DNA from 4 places in the Bacillus sp. SCT118 genome. Region 4 is predicted to be linked to each of the others. Evidence: riboswitches for the same ligand, from Rfam matches in the RefSeq annotation. Region 4 holds a riboswitch; each other region holds the start of a gene.

Region 1 (4,896 bases), 210 kb from region 4:
ACGCTGATAAACGGACTGGAGCGTTTGCATAACCGCGCGCGTCGCTTCAATCAGATCGATTGTTTTCAGATCAAGCTCGAGTCCTTGATGGCTTTTGGCCAGCGCCAAAAGCTGATTGGTCAGTTTTTTCATATGCACCGCTTCTGAGTGAATGGCTTCTATCGACTCCTCAAGCACCTCCGGCTTTTTTGCCCCCCACCGCTTCATCAGGCTGCTGTAGCTTTCTATAATAGTGAGCGGGGTTTTCAATTCGTGTGAAGCATCTTGAACAAATTGCTGCTGTTTATCATAGTGCTCCTTCAGCATCATTGCCATTTCATTAAATGTCAGCCCCATTTGATACAATTCATCGTTGGACTGTCCTTCTAAAGAAATCGTTTTAAATTCTTTGTCTCGCTGTATGTCTTTCATTGTGATCATTAATCGTCTGATCGGATTGATGATTCGGCGGGCTAGCAAGCTGCCGGCAAAAAAAGAAGCAATGCATACAGCAGCACTTGCAGCGATTAAGATGATTTTCAACAGAAACAGACTCTCTTCTGTGTTCTCCAGTCTTTCAACCAGCTGAAGAGACACCACTTGTCCATCGGTCCAAATCACCGGAACAGCAGCCTCGGCAAACAGCTTGCCGTCATGTTTCCTCACATCTGCCGTTTCTCCGCTATGAAAAGAGAGAGGAAAATCTTTATAGGCTTTTTCTTTTGTGATCGTCATAACGGCTTTTTGATCACCATTCACTACACGCACCATGCCATTTGCCGGAAGATAGGCCTGCAGCATATCCTGCAAAGCCACTCCTTCTGTTTCAGCGGCACGCAGCGCTTCGGCAATGTTATCCGTCTCATCAGCAAGCCGGGCCGCATCCTTTGATGTCAGCGCAGACGAAAAAATGAGATATACTGCGGTATGAACCAAAATTAATAAAATCAACAGTGATATTGATGTGTATAGATGAATCTTGGTCTTCAGCTTCATCGTTTACCCCTTAATGGCATAGCCGACCCCGCGAATCGTATGGATCAGCTGTTTTTCGTAAGGATAGTCCAGTTTTTTTCTGATGTATCTTATGTAGACGTCCACGACATTTGTATCACCGATATAATCAAATCCCCATACCGAGCTTAGAATTTGCTCCCGTGTCAGCACTTGCTGCGGATGCTTTAGCATATAGACGAGTAAATCAAATTCCCGCGGCGTTAATTCCACCTCTTTGTCTCCGCGTCTCACTTCACGGTTTTTTTCGTTCACCCGCAAATCGTCATATGTAAGAAAGGTGCCGATATCTTCCGTTTTTGTTCCATTTTGTCGCAGCGCCGCCCTGATTCTCGCAAGCAATTCCTCGATTTCAAACGGCTTGGTGACATAGTCATTCGCACCGATATCCAGACCTGTTACCTTATCAGGAATACTGTCTCGCGCCGTTAATAATATGACCGGTGTCTGCGGATCCGTTTTTCTCAAGCGGCGCAGCACTTCCAGTCCGCTAAGCCCCGGAAGCATGACATCAAGAAGCACCAAGGAATACCCGCCTTCCAATGCCGCATCCAGACCTTCTGTGCCATTGTGTTTGATGGTGACACTGTATCCTTCATATTCCAATTCAAGCTGAAGAACCCTGGCGATTTTTTCTTCATCTTCCACAATTAATATGTGTCCTTTTTCCAAATTTGATCATCCTCTCCCGTCCCTATATGAAAAAAATGATTTCGTTGTTTACAAAATGATTCTTATCATCTATTATGATGTCAAAATAAAAAATTGTATACGGAAAGCACTAGGGGTGCTGTTTTGGCTGAGATAAAGCGCGGAAGAAACGCGCTTTGATCCCTTATGACCCGATCTGGATAATACCAGCGTGGGGAAGTGCAGGTTGACCGAATGGTGTATTTTTTTGTGCGCTTAATCGATCTATGACTGCATATTCCCTTAGGATATGCAGTTTTTTATTTTATCAAAAAAAAGGAGGTCGGAGAAATGGAGCATATTTGCGGTACAAGCAGAATCGCCGGTTTTCGCTTCTCTTTATATCCGATGACGGATGATTTTATCAGTGTGATCAAGTCTGCGCTGAAAAAAACAGATACATCCAAGGTATGGACGAAAACCGACCATATCAGCACGGTGTTACGCGGATCGATTGATCATGTATTCGATGCTGCAAAAGCCATTTACCTTCATGCAGCAAACAGCGAACAACACATCGTCATGAACGGCACGTTTTCCATTGGATGCCCGGGTGACACACAGGGGGATACATATCTTTCCAAAGGTGATAAGCGTGTCAACGAAGATGCTGTCCAAGGCTTGAAGGCGGAAGCGCCGTGCCAATTTGCCCTTTATCCAATGAACGAGCCGGATTATATGGGATTGATTATGAAGGCTGTCGACATTGCAAAAGCCCAAGGCACTTTCGTACAGGGTGTCCATTACGCGAGCGAGCTTGACGGGGATGCGCATGACGTATTCAGCACATTGGAAGCCGTTTTCCGCTTGGCTGAGCAGCAAACAAACCACATCACCATGACTGTGAATCTTTCGGCTAACAGTCCATCAAGAAAAAACAGAAAGCAGGGATAACATGAAAAGCTGGAAAGTAAAAGAAATTGTCATCATGTCCGTTATCAGTATCGTATTTGCCGTTGTTTATTTATTATTTACACATTTCGGAAACGTGCTTGCAGGTATGTTTGGGCCAATCGCCTATGAACCGATTTACGGCATTTGGTTTATCGTTTCGGTGATCGCCGCGTACATGATTCGAAAACCGGGTGCGGCGCTCGTTTCTGAAATCATTGCTGCTCTCGTTGAGTGCCTGCTGGGAAATCCGTCTGGCCCGATGGTCATCGTCATTGGCATTGTTCAAGGGCTCGGGGCTGAGGCTGTATTTCTTGCAACACGCTGGAAAGCATACTCTCTCCCTGTCCTTATGCTGGCCGGTATGGGGTCTTCAGTAGCCAGCTTTATCTATGATCTCTTTGTTTCTGGCTATGCAGCCTATTCACCAGGTTATCTGCTCATTATGCTTGTGATCCGCCTCATTTCCGGCGCGCTTTTGGCGGGACTTCTCGGAAAAGCTGTCAGCGACTCTCTCGCTTTTACAGGTGTGTTAAACGGAATGGCACTCGGAAAGGAACTGAAAAAGAAACGGAAGCGGGCGTCAGAACATGCAAGCCTTTGATGAGCTTCTGACGGTTGAGCAGCTCAGCTTCTCTTATGAAGAAGACGAGAAACCGGTTTTTCAAGACATTTCGTTTGAGCTTCAAAAAGGAGAATGTGTTTTATTATTAGGACCGAGCGGATGCGGTAAAAGCTCGCTCGCCCTTTGTTTAAACGGTCTATATCCGGAGGCTTGCGACGGCATTCAGTCCGGACATGTCTTTCTATTTCAAAAGCCGGTCACAGATGCTGAAACCTCCGAAACGATTGCTCAGCATGCCGGGGTCGTTTTTCAGGATCCTGATCAGCAGTTCTGTATGCTGACGGTGGAGGACGAAATTGCGTTCGGACTGGAAAATCTGCAAATTCCAAAAGAAGAAATGACAGAGAAAATCAACGCCGTATTAGAAAAATTACGCATTACCCATTTAAAAGAAAAAACGATCTCAACCCTTTCAGGAGGACAAAAGCAGAAAGTGGCTCTCGCCTGTATTTTGGCGATGGAGCCTGAGCTTATTATTTTAGATGAGCCGACCTCTCTTTTAGACCCTTTCTCAGCGCGGGAGTTCGTTCATCTGATGAAAGATCTTCAGCGGGAAAAAGGTTTCAGCCTCCTCGTCATTGAGCACCAGCTTGATGAATGGGCGCCTTGGATTGAGAGAACGATCGTGCTCGACAAATCAGGCAAAAAGGCGCTGGATGGCCTGACGAAAAATCTATTTCAGCATGAAGCGGAGACACTAAAGAAATTGGGCATCGCCATTCCAAAGGTCTGTCATCTGCAGGAAAAGCTGAGTATGCCGTTTACTTTATCAAAAGAGATGCTGTTCAAAGAGCCTATTCCTGCCGGGCATGCCAAAAAGAAGAAAGCCCCTTCTGGGGAGAGTGTGCTTGAAGTCAGCAGCCTTTCGTTCGCGAGAGGACCGCAGGCGATTTTCAAAGACATCAGCTTTTCGTTGCGCGAAGGTTCTTTAACGGCGCTTGTCGGTCCGAACGGAACTGGAAAATCGACGCTCCTATCAGTTTTGGCCCGTCTCATGAAACCGCAAAGCGGCAAAATCCTTCTTAATGACCAGCCGCTGCAGAAATATAAAGAAAAAGAATTGCGTAAACGGATGGGATTTGTTTTTCAAAACCCTGAGCATCAATTCGTCACCGATACGGTGTATGACGAGCTTCTGTTCGGCCAGAAAGCAAATGCTGAAACTGAGAAAAAAGCGCAACACCTGCTGCAGCGTTTTGGTCTTGCGCATTTGGCTGATCATCATCCGTTTGCGATCAGCCAAGGGCAAAAACGGCGACTGAGCGTTGCTACTATGCTCATGCATGACGTAAAGGTTCTATTATTAGACGAACCAACCTTTGGCCAGGATGCCCGCACGGCGGCTGAATGCATGGAAATGATTCAGCGTATCAAGGCAGAGGGAACTGCTGTCCTTATGATTACACACGATATGGAGCTAGTCTCTTCGTATGCTGACAGCGTGCTTGTGCTTCACGATACGGGCCTGGCCTTTGACGGATCTCCAGAGCAGTTGTTTTCTCAAGAAACAGGGCTTGTCCAAAAAGCAAAGCTCACCCTTCCCCTTCTATATGAATGGATGGCATATCAAGAGGAGGTGCGTGATGAAGCAGCCGTTACATCTCATTAATCCGACTGTGAAAGCGGCGGCGGTTTTTTGTTGTGTCGTCATGCTGTCGTTTATTTACAACCCTTACACTCCGGCATGTTTTTATATC
Region 2 (4,896 bases), 650 kb from region 4:
TTACTTACATGGTAAGTTGAATTGGTGTTTGTATTTTATCATTATAACTAATCATATTAATGATCTACATAAGTAGATCATTTTTTTAATGCTTTGATTTATCATAACAAGTTAAGTTCCGAGGCCTATTATAAAGCGGCTGTTTAGCTAGTCTTTCAACACTTTTATTTTATATTTCCAAAAAAACTTTTTTGAAATACGTTGACACTTTATGAGATCCATGATATATTTATATTCGTCGGTTAGATACGACGTAAAACTTGCCGGTGTGGCGGAATTGGCAGACGCGCACGACTCAAAATCGTGTTCCTTCTGGAGTGTCGGTTCGACCCCGACCACCGGTATACTGAAAAACCCGTTTCTTAACAGAAACGGGTTTTTATTTTTTATTTACTCAGCGTATTGGTCTAGGATCTCTTCTAGCACCTCTTCTAGCTCTTCTGTATCTTCAAGCTCTGATTGGCTGAAACGGACGCGTACAAGCTGTTCTCCGTCATTATACATCTCTTCCAGCCACCCTCGGAGTCCTCTAGCTCTGCGGTCGACTTCGAAAATGATTTCCAAACCGTCTTCGTCTAAAAGGAAAATGAGCTCTAATTCATCAAGCATCTGACGATAATATCCGGAAGTCGGAACGAATTCGAATTCTTGAACGAACGGAAGACGACGCTGGAAGTAGGGCGCTTGTTCGCAGTCTGCTTCGTTAAGACGGAAGCCCAGGTTTTCGATTGCTTCAAGCACATTTTCAATCCAAGGGTGCGCTTCAACGAAAATGCGGTCATGATCGGATTTATCGATACCGCCTTGAATGTCAAGGTCTGTCACCACGGCAACCTCTACTTTCCCTACAGTGATCGGCGTATCTAGAGGCAGAGTGAATGTGAACGGAAATTGATGCTCTTCACCAGGCTGAATGGTAAATGAACCAGTGACCCGGAAAGAATGAATTGTAGCGTATTTCCGGTGCTCTTCATCGTCTTTTACAATGACATACCGTGTGCTAAGCTGTAAATCGATATAACGGATGTCCTGAGCGATTTTTCCGCCTTTGACATGTACCGTTCCCCGTACTTCTTCTCCTGGAAAATATGCGTCTTTTTCTAAAATTGTATCTACTTTTGCAGCTCCAATTCCGGCACTTGCCGCAAGCTTTTTAAAAAATGACATGTTAGATCTTCCCCTTTTTCTTTTTTCTCAACAGATATACGTAAGAAGGAGGAAAAAAGATTCGTTTAATTCATACTTTTTTCCTATTATTCGTCTCGGCCTAGGGACAGACTAAGAATAATATTGAAAATAAAGGAGTGGATGGAAGTGAATAAAGAAAGTTTGGTTGCAGATGAATTACACAGAATGTTTTTGGCTGGTGAGCTGCAAATCACAGTAGAGGAAGATATAAACAATATTTCCGAAAGGCTGAGAAACGGCGATCTCAGTTTAGACCGATTAAGCGGTGAAGACGCGTTTATAAAAGAAACGGTAAACGAGGCTTTAAGAAGAGTGGAGCAATAAAAAAGAGACGGCATCTCATCTTTGAGATCCCGTCTCTTTTGGTGGTCTTTGCTGTAAGATAAAAGCGAATCGATTTGAAATTGCTCACCCGAGCCACCCCTTTTCTAACAGAAAATCTGACAGTTCATCTTGGAGATGAATGGCTGTATCTAATTGATCATGCAACGCTCTTCTGATGTGGGGATTTTCGGCTTCTGTTATTGCGACAGTGTATTTGTTAATGCTGGTTTTTATTGTTGTTAACAAATCAAGAATATCTTTGGGGCAAAGACTTTGTTCAATGGGAAACCACCTCCTTTGTTTTTTTAGCAGCTCCTGATAAGAAAGTATTTGGCTTTGTTTCTTGCTTCTATACAAAATGCTATAATAAGCAACAAATTTGTTGGGGGGTGTGATGATGAAGCAGATTATTGCGATGGGGGGCGGGGGTTTTTCGATGGAGCCGGATAATTTGTCCCTCGATCAATATATCCTCAATCAATCAAAACGAGAGCAGCCTCGTATTTGTTTTTTGCCGACGGCGAGCGGAGATTCCCAAAACTATATTCAGCGGTTTTATCATGCATTTCAAACACTGGATTGTGTGCCGTCTCATTTATCTTTGTTTAAGCCGCCATCAACAGATTTAGCTTCTTTTGTTATGGAAATGGACGTGATTTATGTTGGCGGGGGAAATACGCGGAATTTACTTGTGTTATGGAAAGAGTGGGGGCTGGACCATATTCTCAGGGAAGCATGGAAGAACGGTGTGGTCCTAGCTGGATTAAGTGCCGGTGCGATCTGCTGGTTTGAAGAAGGGGTGACAGATTCAGCCGGACCGCTGACAGGTTTGAAAAGTTTAGGTTTTTTGCAAGGGAGCTTTTGTCCCCATTATGACGGGGAAAAGGATCGGAGACCGGCATACCACCAGTTGATATCTAACAAGTTCTTATGCAGTGGCTATGCAGCGGATGATGGGGCTGCTCTCCATTTCATAAATGATCAGCTGTTTCAAACCGTGAGTTCAAGAGCGGGTGCAAAGGCATATCGGGTGATAATGGGGGAACATGAAGTATCTGAAATCCCGTTGCCGGTCAAATATTTGGGATGAATTAGCTGAATATTTTCTATATTCCTCTTTTTTTCAGATTGGTTTTATGTTAAGATGAGGGCGAAATCAATAGTTACTGGGGGTGCCCGCTTTCGGGCTGAGAGGGAAGGTAAGCTTCTTAACCCTTTGGACCTGATCTGGTTCGTACCAGCGTGGGGAAGTAGAGGAATAGTTTTTGTTATTGTCGTGCTGGGCAATAATATGTTTCTTTCTGACTGTAACCGGGTTCATTTATATGAATCCGGTTTTTTGTGCTGGTTATGGGCTTGATTTTGTCCTTTCAAACGTAGAGAGGGGAAGGAAAAGTAATGCAAAACAATTCAGTGCAGCAAGCCAACATTTCCATTATGTCAAGTTTTTCAGGTAGCAAGAAGGTATACGTGGAGGGTTCTTCTTCGGACATCCAAGTGCCGATGAGGGAGATCCTATTGAGTCCGACGACGGGATCGTTCGGCGAAGAGGAAAACGCGCCTGTGCGTGTCTATGATACAAGCGGACCGTATACGGACCCTGGAGTAACCATTAATATTCAAGAAGGATTAAAGCCGCTCCGCCAAAAATGGATCACAGAGCGCGGTGACGTGGAAGAGTATGAAGGTCGGGCTATAAAACCAGAAGATAACGGTTATAAAAAAGCAAATCCAAACGTAAGCTACCCAGGATTAAAGCGGAAACCGCTGAGGGCGAAGGCAGGTCAAAATGTTACTCAAATGCACTATGCAAAAAAGGGGATCATTACACCTGAGATGGAATTTATCGCCATTCGTGAGCATGTGTCTCCTGAATTCGTCAGAGACGAGGTAGCCAGCGGCCGGGCGATTATTCCTTCAAACATTAATCACCCTGAAAGTGAGCCAATGATTATCGGCCGGAATTTTCATGTGAAGATTAATGCAAATATCGGGAATTCAGCGGTTACGTCATCCATTGAAGAAGAAGTGGAAAAAATGACGTGGGCCATCCGCTGGGGAGCAGATACAATGATGGATCTCTCTACCGGAAAAGATATTCATACGACGCGTGAATGGATTATCCGCAATTGCCCCGTGCCTGTGGGAACTGTTCCGATTTATCAGGCGCTTGAAAAAGTAAACGGCGTAGCGGAGGATTTAACGTGGGAGATTTATCGTGATACGCTAATCGAGCAGGCAGAGCAGGGAGTGGATTATTTTACGATTCACGCGGGTGTTTTGCTTAGGTATGTACCGCTGACTGCCAAACGGACAACTGGTATTGTGTCACGCGGGGGAGCGATTATGGCGCAGTGGTGTCTGGCTCATCATCAAGAAAGCTTTTTATACACACATTTTGAAGAAATATGTGAGATTATGAAAACGTATGATATTGCTTTCTCTCTTGGGGATGGTTTGCGTCCCGGATCAATTGCTGATGCCAATGACGAAGCGCAGTTTGCTGAATTAGAGACGCTTGGAGAGCTGACGCAAATTGCCTGGAAGCATGATGTTCAGGTGATGATTGAGGGGCCTGGACATGTTCCGATGCATAAAATCAAAGAGAACGTCGATAAACAAATGGACATTTGTAAAGAAGCGCCTTTTTACACATTGGGGCCGCTGACAACGGATATTGCCCCGGGATATGACCATATTACTTCAGCGATCGGAGCGGCGATGATCGGTTGGTACGGGACAGCAATGCTTTGTTATGTAACGCCGAAGGAGCATTTAGGGCTGCCAAACCGTGATGATGTTCGTGAAGGAGTCATTACATATAAGATTGCTGCGCACGCTGCAGACCTTGCAAAAGGGCATCCTGGGGCGCAAATCCGGGATGATGCGTTATCGAAAGCCCGTTTTGAATTCCGTTGGCGGGATCAGTTTAATCTATCTCTTGATCCGGAGAGAGCGCTTGAATACCATGATGAAACCTTGCCTGCTGAAGGAGCAAAAACCGCTCACTTTTGTTCCATGTGCGGTCCGAAATTTTGCAGCATGAGAATTTCACAGGATATTCGGGATTATGCGAAGAAAAACGATCTCAGTGAAGCAGAAGCCATAAATAAAGGATTAAAAGAAAAAGCAAAAGAGTTTGTCGATACGGGAAGCAATTTATATCAATAAAAAAGATGAAGATGGAGAATGCTCCATCTTGATTTTTTTTTAGAAAAACAGAGAGCGTCGAAGCGGCGGAATACTCTGTTCAAAGCGGAAAACATTTTCTGTATCATATTTCGTTTTGACACGGCGGAGTCGTTCAACGTTTTCGCCGTAATATGTTCTTGGCCAGTTTCTGATTTCGATATCTGGCCAATTTACGTAGTCTCCCATCGTTTC
Region 3 (4,896 bases), 1.4 Mb from region 4:
ACCGCGGCATGCTGATCCGCGATTACTAGCGATTCCAGCTTCACGCAGTCGAGTTGCAGACTGCGATCCGAACTGAGAACAGATTTGTGGGATTGGCTTAACCTCGCGGTTTCGCTGCCCTTTGTTCTGTCCATTGTAGCACGTGTGTAGCCCAGGTCATAAGGGGCATGATGATTTGACGTCATCCCCACCTTCCTCCGGTTTGTCACCGGCAGTCACCTTAGAGTGCCCAACTGAATGCTGGCAACTAAGATCAAGGGTTGCGCTCGTTGCGGGACTTAACCCAACATCTCACGACACGAGCTGACGACAACCATGCACCACCTGTCACTCTGCCCCCGAAGGGGACGTCCTATCTCTAGGATTGTCAGAGGATGTCAAGACCTGGTAAGGTTCTTCGCGTTGCTTCGAATTAAACCACATGCTCCACCGCTTGTGCGGGCCCCCGTCAATTCCTTTGAGTTTCAGTCTTGCGACCGTACTCCCCAGGCGGAGTGCTTAATGCGTTAGCTGCAGCACTAAGGGGCGGAAACCCCCTAACACTTAGCACTCATCGTTTACGGCGTGGACTACCAGGGTATCTAATCCTGTTCGCTCCCCACGCTTTCGCTCCTCAGCGTCAGTTACAGACCAGAGAGTCGCCTTCGCCACTGGTGTTCCTCCACATCTCTACGCATTTCACCGCTACACGTGGAATTCCACTCTCCTCTTCTGCACTCAAGTTCCCCAGTTTCCAATGACCCTCCCCGGTTGAGCCGGGGGCTTTCACATCAGACTTAAGAAACCGCCTGCGAGCCCTTTACGCCCAATAATTCCGGACAACGCTTGCCACCTACGTATTACCGCGGCTGCTGGCACGTAGTTAGCCGTGGCTTTCTGGTTAGGTACCGTCAAGGTGCCGCCCTATTCGAACGGTACTTGTTCTTCCCTAACAACAGAGCTTTACGATCCGAAAACCTTCATCACTCACGCGGCGTTGCTCCGTCAGACTTTCGTCCATTGCGGAAGATTCCCTACTGCTGCCTCCCGTAGGAGTCTGGGCCGTGTCTCAGTCCCAGTGTGGCCGATCACCCTCTCAGGTCGGCTACGCATCGTCGCCTTGGTGAGCCGTTACCTCACCAACTAGCTAATGCGCCGCGGGTCCATCTGTAAGTGGTAGCCGAAGCCACCTTTTATGTTTGAACCATGCGGTTCAAACAACCATCCGGTATTAGCCCCGGTTTCCCGGAGTTATCCCAGTCTTACAGGCAGGTTACCCACGTGTTACTCACCCGTCCGCCGCTAACATCAGGGAGCAAGCTCCCATCTGTCCGCTCGACTTGCATGTATTAGGCACGCCGCCAGCGTTCGTCCTGAGCCAGGATCAAACTCTCCGATAAATGGATCACAGGTTAAGTTCACCGCATCCTGCGGTGACACCTGTGTGACCTGCGTCGTGCAGGCCCTAGTTTGACTGACTACGCACATCGCTGTGCGATTTATAAAAATGAATTAACAGGTACGTTTTGTCTTGTTTAGTTTTCAAAGATCATTTCGTCACTTCTCAATGAAGCATCTTTACCAATATAACATTCAGCTTCTTTTTTGTCAACAACTTTTTTCAAGTTGTTTTGAAGCATCTAGTTTGTGTCCGCTGTGCATCAGCGACGTTTAATAATATAACACCTGTATTTATTTATTGCAATAGTTTTTTTAAAAAATCTATAAAACAAATAAACTATAATCCTCGCCATGATTTCTAAAGCGTGTGTATCATATAACTTTCTTAAAAGAACATATACATCAGTCATGTGATCTTGTTGTTTTTTTCGTTTTCTTGTATAGTAGAAACGAACTAAATACTGATGACCACAAGGGGAGCATTAAAGCTGAGAGTGAGCGGTTTCGTTCTGACCCTTTGAACCTGTTAGTTAACGCTGGCGTAGGGATGTGGCAAAGTCAAATGAATTGCAGATCGTAAAGCAGTGCGTGGAACTTTTCTCATCCTTCCGCGTGCTGCTTTTTTGTTGTCCTTTTGGTTGTCTGTCAATGGAAGGAGATAGATATGAATCAATCTAAGCAACTGGTTCGCCTTATTGAAATTGCCATTATGACAGCGGCAGCCGTTATTTTAGACATTGTCTCAGGAATGTTTCTTAGCATGCCTCAAGGAGGCTCGGTCTCCATCATGATGATTCCGATCTTTTTAATTTCGTTTCGCTGGGGTGTCAAAGCAGGTCTTACTACAGGTTTGTTGACAGGTCTAGTACAAATAGCAATCGGAAACTTGTTTGCTCAACATCCTGTACAGCTATTGTTAGATTACATTGTCGCTTTCGCAGCAATCGGCATAAGCGGCTGTTTCGCTTCTTCTGTCCGTAAAGCCGCTGTATCAAAAACAAAAGGGAAATTGATTGTTTCAGTGGTCAGCGCAGTTTTTATCGGCAGTTTGCTGCGCTATGCCGCGCATGTCATTTCAGGAGCTGTGTTTTTCGGCAGCTTTGCTCCAAAAGGAACACCGGTATGGCTTTATTCTTTAACTTATAATGCGACTTACATGGTTCCTTCATTCATTATTTGTGCAATTGTCCTATGTTTATTATTTATGACAGCACCCCGTTTGCTTAAAAGTGACAAAGCGTAAAAATAACAATCCCCCAGCGAATTCCGCTGGGGGATTGTTCGTTATCTGTTAAGAAGTGTTTTTAAAGCTGAAAGATACGGCCAGCCAAGACCTACTTCTTTCAGCCTTACTCTGTCAATTTCAAAGTTGTCCTCCGCTACTCTTTCAGGAGAATAGGCCTGATAAAATATAATCGAGGGATTCTGCTCAATAACCCAAACAAACATACTTGAAAAACCATGTTGAAGCAAAAACTCCGCTCCTTTTGCTAAGAGCGCCCTGCCTGCACCTTATCGCTGGCGCTCTTCCAGAAGATAAATAGCGTATAACTCGCCGTCATAGACTTCTTGTTCAGAGCGAATAGGTCCAAATGAAGCAAAGCCGAATACTGAACCCTTTTCGTCCTGAGCAACAAATACTCCCTTTAACGAGCGACTTTTCCATTTGTCTTCAAATTCCTTATAGTTCAGGCTGTTTAAATAATCAATCGGGATAATTTCGTGGTATGTTGTCCTCCAGCTGTCTACATGCACTTTTGCAATGTCCTTTATATCCTCTAACTTCGCTTCACGTACAGTTACCATACGGTTCTGCCCTTTCCTTACTCTGATTTTTGGATCGTTTTGGCTTCTTTGATTTCATTGGTTAATTCATTAATGCTTTGTTTTACGTTTCCTTTTCCTGAAAAGTTCTCAAGCATTTCTTTTACATCAATTCCCGAGGATGCTTTTAAACTTTCTTGCAGACTTGACATTAAGTTCGTCGCATAGCTGGTTACTTTGTTTGCTCCGCTTGATTCACCGCTTCCTCCTGTATCGACAACGGTGATTTTATCAATATTTGAAAGAGGTGCCGCTGCTTGTTTCGCGTATTCCGGAAGCATTTTGACAATCATATCGAAAATCGCCGCCTGCCCGTACTGTTCAAAGGCAGCCGCAATTTTCTCTTTTGCTTCCGCTTCTGCAAGACCTTTCAGGCGGATAACCTCTGCCTCTGTCTCTCCTTTCGCTTTTTCCGCTTCTGCTTTTGCTAGCCCGTCAATTCTTACTTTTTCCGCCTCAGCCTTTGCCATTGCTTCAATACTGTACTTCTTGGCATCGGCTTCCGCGAGCTGTTTGGCTTTCTCAGCTGCTGCGGACTGCTCAACAGAATAACGGTCTGCATCGGCTTTTTTCTTTACCTCTGAGTCGTATTGACGTTCACGGCGAAGAATTTCTTTTTCTTCTAGTTCTATTTGTTTTTGGCGTTCGATAATTTTAACCTGCATTTCCTGCTCTGTGACTTGCTGGCGCGCTCTGGCAGTCTCTAAATCATATGCCTGGTCGGCATTCGCTTTTGCCGTATCTTGTTCTCTGCGGAATTCAGCCATTTTGAGCTGATTGAGTTTTTCAGCTTCAGCGATTTCCGTCGCCCGTTCAAGTTCTGATTTTTTTGCGTCTTTATCGGCTTCTGCCCGCTTAATTCGGGTTTCTTTATCAGCCTCTGCTGTTGCGATATCAGCATCGCGTTTTACTTGGGCAATTCTCGGTTTCCCTAATGATTCAAGATAACCGTTTTTATCACGAACATCTTTAATGGTAAACGAGACGATTACAAGCCCCATTTTCGCGAGATCCTGTGAAGCGACACGCTGCACCTCTTGAGAGAATTTTTCTCTGTTTTTATAGATTTCTTCTACTGTCATTGAGCCGAGAATGGAACGAAGGTGGCCTTCTAAAACCTCCCGCGCTTCCTGCTCACGGTCGTCTTTTGATTTCCCTAAAAATTGTTCGGCCGCTGTAGCGATTTCTCCTATAGAACCGCCGATTTTAATAATCGCAGTTCCATCGGCCATTACTGGCACTCCTTGTTCTGTATAGACTTCAGGTGTCGAAACATCGAGTTTGCTTGATAATAAGCTTAGCGGCTCTGCCTGCTGGAAGACGGGAAGGACAAAGGTTCCTCCGCCGCGGACGATTTTAATACGGTTGCCGCCTTCATCGACATGAACATTTTTATTCCCCAGATAGCTCCCTGTTACAATTAACGCTTCATCAGGCCCTGCTGTACGATACTTCGTAATAAACACAGCTATTAGTGCAATTAATAAAAAGAATACAACTCCGATGATCATTATAATCGGCATTGTCATATCAAATTCCTCCTTTTATGTTAAATGGGTTCATGCGGAGTAACCGAAAGAACTCCGTTGTTAATATCTACGACTAACACCGTTGTCCCGTAACTGATCTGCTGATTATCAAAACTGACCGCTGACTTTGAAATGGTGCCTCCTATCCCTTCTATGACCACTT
Region 4 (4,896 bases):
AACCGTAACTTCATCGGAGCTGCGGCCCGATCTGTTACATGCTTCGTTTATTCGTTCGTTTATATGTCGTAAATTATCAACAACACGCAAGATCTTTTATGCCTCCTTCATTCCGATAAAGGACATCATCCGTCCAGTTTTCCCCTGATCGCGGCGGTGAGAATAGAAAAGAGACGGCTCGCTTTCCGTGCATAAACCGCTGACAGAAATTTGTTCACTTGCCAAACCGCTGTCCATCAGTATAAGACGGTTCAGCTCTTTCAGATCAAGCTGATATTGTGCCTTTGCCGTCTGATTAACGGCAAGGTCTGCTGAAACCGGCAATGCGCGGACAGCATCCATGACGCGGTCGTCTACCGTATAGCATGCACCGCTGATAGACGGGCCAATAACAGCGTAAATATCTGAGGGATTTGAACCTTCCTTCTCAGTCCATTGCTTCACCATTTCTCTGCCAATCTGTTTGACGGTGCCTTTCCACCCGGCATGGGCGACTCCGACAAGCGACTTAACCGGATCATAAAAGAAAAGAGGCACACAATCAGCAAAGCATAATGCTAAAAATACATTTTTTTCATTTGTATAGAGCCCGTCCGTTGCTTTTAGAGCCGTGTGATACTCACGGGCGCCTTTTCCCCTATCCCTCTGCGTCACTTTCTGAACGCGATTATCATGTGTCTGATCAGCGAATACCCAAGACTGCAAATCAGTATTAAACATATCGGCAATATATTCACGATTTTTAACTACATCTGCATCTTTGTCATGAACGTGCAATCCTGTATTTAACGATTCAAAAGGCTTTTGGCTGACACCGCCGTTTTTTGTCGTAAATCCGGCAATGACCTCTTTGTTGTTTTGATTCGTTTGAGCCCAGTCTTGTATCATGAGTGTCGAGGGTGTGGTAAGACTGAATGGGTGATATGTATTCATGATGATCCAACCTTTCGACAAACATTTAAAAAAGCGGAATTTCCCACTTATTTTACCACATCTTACTGCATTCGTTGAGCGCCGATTTGCATATTTCTAAATGAAATGTGCCGGAAGAATCGAGACTTCCGGCATTTGCCAATCTGCGGCAGACAAGCAGGTTTATGCATGTGGTTCACTTAATCGGACTAAGATTACATCTTCCCCGATTTTTACTATATTTCGCCATGGAATGACCAATTCCTCTTCTTTTCCAAAAAATCCGAGAACTTTCCCATTTCCTCCGAGTATGATCGCCTGAATTTTTCCAGTAGTCACATTGATATCAATATCCCCAATACTCCCCAGCTTTTTTCCGTTTGAGACATTGACGACATCCTTTACCTGAAATTCTGAAATGCTGATCATTCCATCACGTCCTTTTTCCGTCCTTTTGTTCAAGTATATGAACGGGCAGGCTGAACCTTGTCAGCAAGAAGAAATTTTCATGTCATTGTTCTTTTTTCCGGCTGCACCAGCTGATGATAAAATCGAGTATAATTTTTGTATACTCTACTAGCTGCTCAATCGATACCTTCTCGTTCACGGAGTGTGCATTGTGCAGATCTCCAGGACCGTATATTACGCATGGAATACCGGCATCATACAGCCACCCGCCATCTGTAACTGATTGAGAAACGTCAATAATTGGACACTCCCGTTTCACTTTCTCATGAGAGGCAGTTAACGCTAAGACGCCTGGGTGGCCAGGGTCAACTTCCAATGCCGGAAAAATTTCTCCTCTGTCTTCTATCATGGATGAGCCTCCCCACTTGAATACAGGGCGGTTTTCCCTAAGCCAAATATCACTGTCACTCAGCCGATTGACGTAATCTTCTATTTCCGCTGCCACTTGGTCATGGGTTTCATTCGGATAAAAATGGACTGTGATCCACAGCCGGCATTCGTCCGCTATAAAAGCCGCATGTCTGCCGCCTTCTATAACTGCCGGGTTAATCGTATTTGTGCCTGGTTTAAAACCGGGATAACTTTTCATAATGGACCAGTGGCGCTCAAGTTCACCGAGCCCCGCAATGATTTTTGCCATTTTTTCAATTGCGCTTGCTCCGAATGTTCCTCCGCCTGCGTGAATCATATTCCGTCTCGTTCCATCATGAAATGTTTGACTGCTTTTGATTTCGATCCAGCCTGTAATGACACCACCTTGGCCTTGAATATGCATATCGCTCGTATCCGCGACAATTGCAAAATCAGCGTGGTAGCCCCTCTTGCAGCATTCAAGTGTGCCGGCTTCTCCAACTTCCTCCCCAATAACCGATTGCAGAATCAGATCACCGGGAAGCTCAATGCCGGCTTCACGAATTAATTTGACAGCAAACAGCACACAAGCCATTCCGCCCTTCATATCGGAAGCGCCTCGCCCGATTAAGAGACCGTTTTTTTCAATTGGATGAAACGGATTGTGCTCCCATTCTTCATCCTCTTTTACCTCTGCCACATCTACATGACCATTGATAATCAGGCTATAATAATCTGCTGAATCTGTTCCCTTTAGCTTCCCTACAACATTGGGCTCTCCAGGGTACACATCCCATTTGTCGATCGAGAATCCCAATTCATTTAAAAAACCCGCAATCCATGACTGAATGCCCTCTGTATTTCTTGCAGGCGGAGCGGGTGTTTGATAAGAAATCAGTGTTTTAGCAAGCTGAATAAGCTCCTCCTTTTGTTCTTCCACTTTTTTTTGCAAAGAGTCTATTTGTTGATCCAATGTAAATCCGCTCCTATTCTTTAAAATCAAAAAAGCCGTTTCAAATGTGATGAAACGGCTTAATAAAAACAAACGGAGTCCGATGTACTCCGCTTTTCACCGCTTCCCTCCGCTGGCATGATCCAGATCAGGTCAAAAGGGTTGAGACAAAGTCTCTCTCAGCTTCGCAAAGCACCCCTAGGATGAATCTATATATGTTTGTCAGGCATTCGTTATCGGCTCAGCTCTTGTTAAAAACGGCCGATCCTGATTCCATAATACATGGATTGGCGTATCAAAAAAAGCGGAAAGTACTTGATCAGTAAGCATTTCCTTTATTTCTCCGGATCCAAAGACCTCTCCCTGTTTTAATAAAAGGGCTTTATCAAAGACAGGCAAAATTTCTTCAGCATGATGAGTCACATAAAGGATAGATGGTGCATTTTCTTTGTTTGCAATGTATGTAATCGTATCTAACAACTTTTCCCGGGCAATAAAATCCAGCCCTGTGACTGGTTCATCCAGTATCAGCAACTCCGGATCGGCCATTAGTGCTCTAGCAATCAACGCTCTTTGTTTTTCCCCTTGAGAAAGGGTTTCATAGCGGCGATCGGCATATTCAATTGCTCCCAAGTCCTCTAACAAACCAATCGCTTTTTCCCTGGTTTCCTTACTTGGCGTTTCATATAACCCAATCGAAGCGTAAGCTCCGCTCAAAGCAATTTCAAAGGCTGAATCTGCCGGATACAATTTTTGCCGAAGAGCTGCTGAGACGAGGCCAATTTTACGTCTGAGCTTTTCCCCAAGCTCTGTTTTGCCAAATTCATGACCAAGCACCTGCATCTCGCCTGATGTTGGAAAATAATATGAGCAAAGCATATTTAACAGCGCTGTCTTCCCGGCGCCATTTAGGCCGTAAAGCACCCAATTTTCCTTTTCTTCCACCTTCCAATGAATATCTCTCAGTATCCATTTCCCATTCCGTTTTAGTGAGACATTGTCAAGCTGCAAAATCATCGTGGTCCTCCTCTTTATGGCCTTTTATAATTGTTTTAATTTTCATAAAACTTTGTACGAACTAGGATACCTTACTTTTTCCAAAACGTAAACCATCCGTAATCAATAGAAAAGCCTTTAAAACAACATCGTTTTAAAGGCTTTTCATTATTGATGAATATTTTTATTCATTTGTTTGATAGCCGCTTTTTCAAGTCTGGACACCTGCGCTTGAGAAATTCCGATTTCCTCGGCGACTTCCATTTGGGTTTTCCCTTGGAAGAACCGCTTTCTCAAAATCATTTTTTCCCTATCGTTCAGCCTTCTCATGCCCTCTTTTAAAGCCAGCTCTTCAATCCATTGTGAATCTGTATTGCGCTCATCACTGATTTGGTCCATCACATAGATCGGGTCTCCCCCGTCGTTATAGATCGGTTCAAATAGAGAAACCGGATCCTGGATGGCATCAAGCGCAAATACAATTTCCTCATGCGGTACTTCAAGAACTTTTGCGATGTCTTCTGCAGTCGGCTCCTTGCTTGTCTCACTGATTAACCGCTCTCTTACCTGAAGCGCCTTGTAAGCGATGTCCCGGAGTGATCTTGATACACGGATCGGGTTATTATCGCGTAAATACCTGCGGATCTCTCCGATAATCATAGGTACAGCGTATGTTGAAAACTTAACATTGTGGCTTAGGTCAAAATTATCAATGGATTTCATTAGTCCGATGCAGCCGACTTGAAATAAGTCATCAACATACTCCCCTCTGTTATTAAATCGTTGAATGACACTTAAGACAAGACGCAAGTTCCCGTTTACAAGCTTTTCTCTTGCTGAATCATCGCCTTCATCCTGCAGCTGCCTAAACAGCTTTCTCATCTCTTCATTCTTGAGTACTGGTAATTTGGAGGTATCCACCCCGCAGATTTCGACTTTATTTCTCGACACTTTTTTCCCTCCCTACAGGAGCTGCTGTACAACGTTAAGTATCTCCTTGGGTGGGAAAAATATGCACTGCACTCAGACCGAAAAACTGTCGAAATCAGGAAATCCCTGTAAAATCAAGGGGTTCTAACCATAAAATTTTTTACACCATTTTGTTGAACTCTTTTCTCAACCTTTTTATAATTCTTTTCTCAAGCCGCGAAATATAAGACTGAGAAATCCCCATCATATCCGCTACATCCTTTTGGGTTTTTTCTTCTTCACCGACA

What was found. A riboswitch is a leader RNA that binds a small molecule or an ion and turns the genes downstream of it on or off. The one in region 4 is predicted to bind thiamine pyrophosphate.
Region 1: linked by a shared signal. The riboswitch ahead of thiU (HMP/thiamine ABC transporter substrate-binding protein ThiU) and the one ahead of ylmB (N-formyl-4-amino-5-aminomethyl-2-methylpyrimidine deformylase) in region 4 are both predicted to bind thiamine pyrophosphate.
Region 2: linked by a shared signal. The riboswitch ahead of thiC (phosphomethylpyrimidine synthase ThiC) and the one ahead of ylmB (N-formyl-4-amino-5-aminomethyl-2-methylpyrimidine deformylase) in region 4 are both predicted to bind thiamine pyrophosphate.
Region 3: linked by a shared signal. The riboswitch ahead of thiT (energy-coupled thiamine transporter ThiT) and the one ahead of ylmB (N-formyl-4-amino-5-aminomethyl-2-methylpyrimidine deformylase) in region 4 are both predicted to bind thiamine pyrophosphate.

Annotation. Positions count from the first base shown of each region.
Region 1 is NZ_CP191225.1:2,671,581-2,676,476, forward strand. It holds gene ykoH (two-component system sensor histidine kinase YkoH) at 1-975, opposite strand, end outside; gene ykoG (two-component system response regulator YkoG) at 979-1,665, opposite strand; TPP riboswitch at 1,767-1,879, shown strand; gene thiU (HMP/thiamine ABC transporter substrate-binding protein ThiU) at 1,975-2,577, shown strand; gene ACQVGT_RS13570 (ECF transporter S component) at 2,579-3,178, shown strand; gene ACQVGT_RS13575 (ABC transporter ATP-binding protein) at 3,165-4,808, shown strand; gene thiX (HMP/thiamine ABC transporter permease ThiX) at 4,783-4,896, shown strand, end outside.
Region 2 is NZ_CP191225.1:3,106,884-3,111,779, reverse strand. It holds tRNA gene ACQVGT_RS15960 (tRNA-Leu) at 263-344, shown strand; gene spo0M (sporulation control protein Spo0M) at 391-1,167, opposite strand; gene ACQVGT_RS15950 (hypothetical protein) at 1,309-1,512, shown strand; gene ACQVGT_RS15945 (spore coat protein) at 1,597-1,869, opposite strand; gene ACQVGT_RS15940 (Type 1 glutamine amidotransferase-like domain-containing protein) at 1,910-2,602, shown strand; TPP riboswitch at 2,671-2,778, shown strand; gene thiC (phosphomethylpyrimidine synthase ThiC) at 2,911-4,683, shown strand; partial or broken gene ACQVGT_RS15930 (BBE domain-containing protein) at 4,723-4,896, opposite strand, start outside.
Region 3 is NZ_CP191225.1:1,072,060-1,076,955, reverse strand. It holds rRNA gene ACQVGT_RS05375 (16S ribosomal RNA) at 1-1,379, opposite strand, end outside; TPP riboswitch at 1,844-1,945, shown strand; gene thiT (energy-coupled thiamine transporter ThiT) at 2,045-2,623, shown strand; partial or broken gene ACQVGT_RS05365 (GNAT family N-acetyltransferase) at 2,665-3,186, opposite strand; gene floT (flotillin lipid rafts scaffold protein FloT) at 3,204-4,733, opposite strand; gene ACQVGT_RS05355 (NfeD family membrane protein) at 4,754-4,896, opposite strand, start outside.
Region 4 is NZ_CP191225.1:2,459,573-2,464,468, forward strand. It holds gene ACQVGT_RS12460 (YggS family pyridoxal phosphate-dependent enzyme) at 1-90, opposite strand, end outside; gene pgeF (peptidoglycan editing factor PgeF) at 97-933, opposite strand; gene ACQVGT_RS12470 (YlmC/YmxH family sporulation protein) at 1,096-1,341, opposite strand; gene ylmB (N-formyl-4-amino-5-aminomethyl-2-methylpyrimidine deformylase) at 1,424-2,704, opposite strand; TPP riboswitch at 2,792-2,893, opposite strand; gene ACQVGT_RS12480 (ABC transporter ATP-binding protein) at 2,906-3,700, opposite strand; gene sigG (RNA polymerase sporulation sigma factor SigG) at 3,848-4,630, opposite strand; gene sigE (RNA polymerase sporulation sigma factor SigE) at 4,770-4,896, opposite strand, start outside.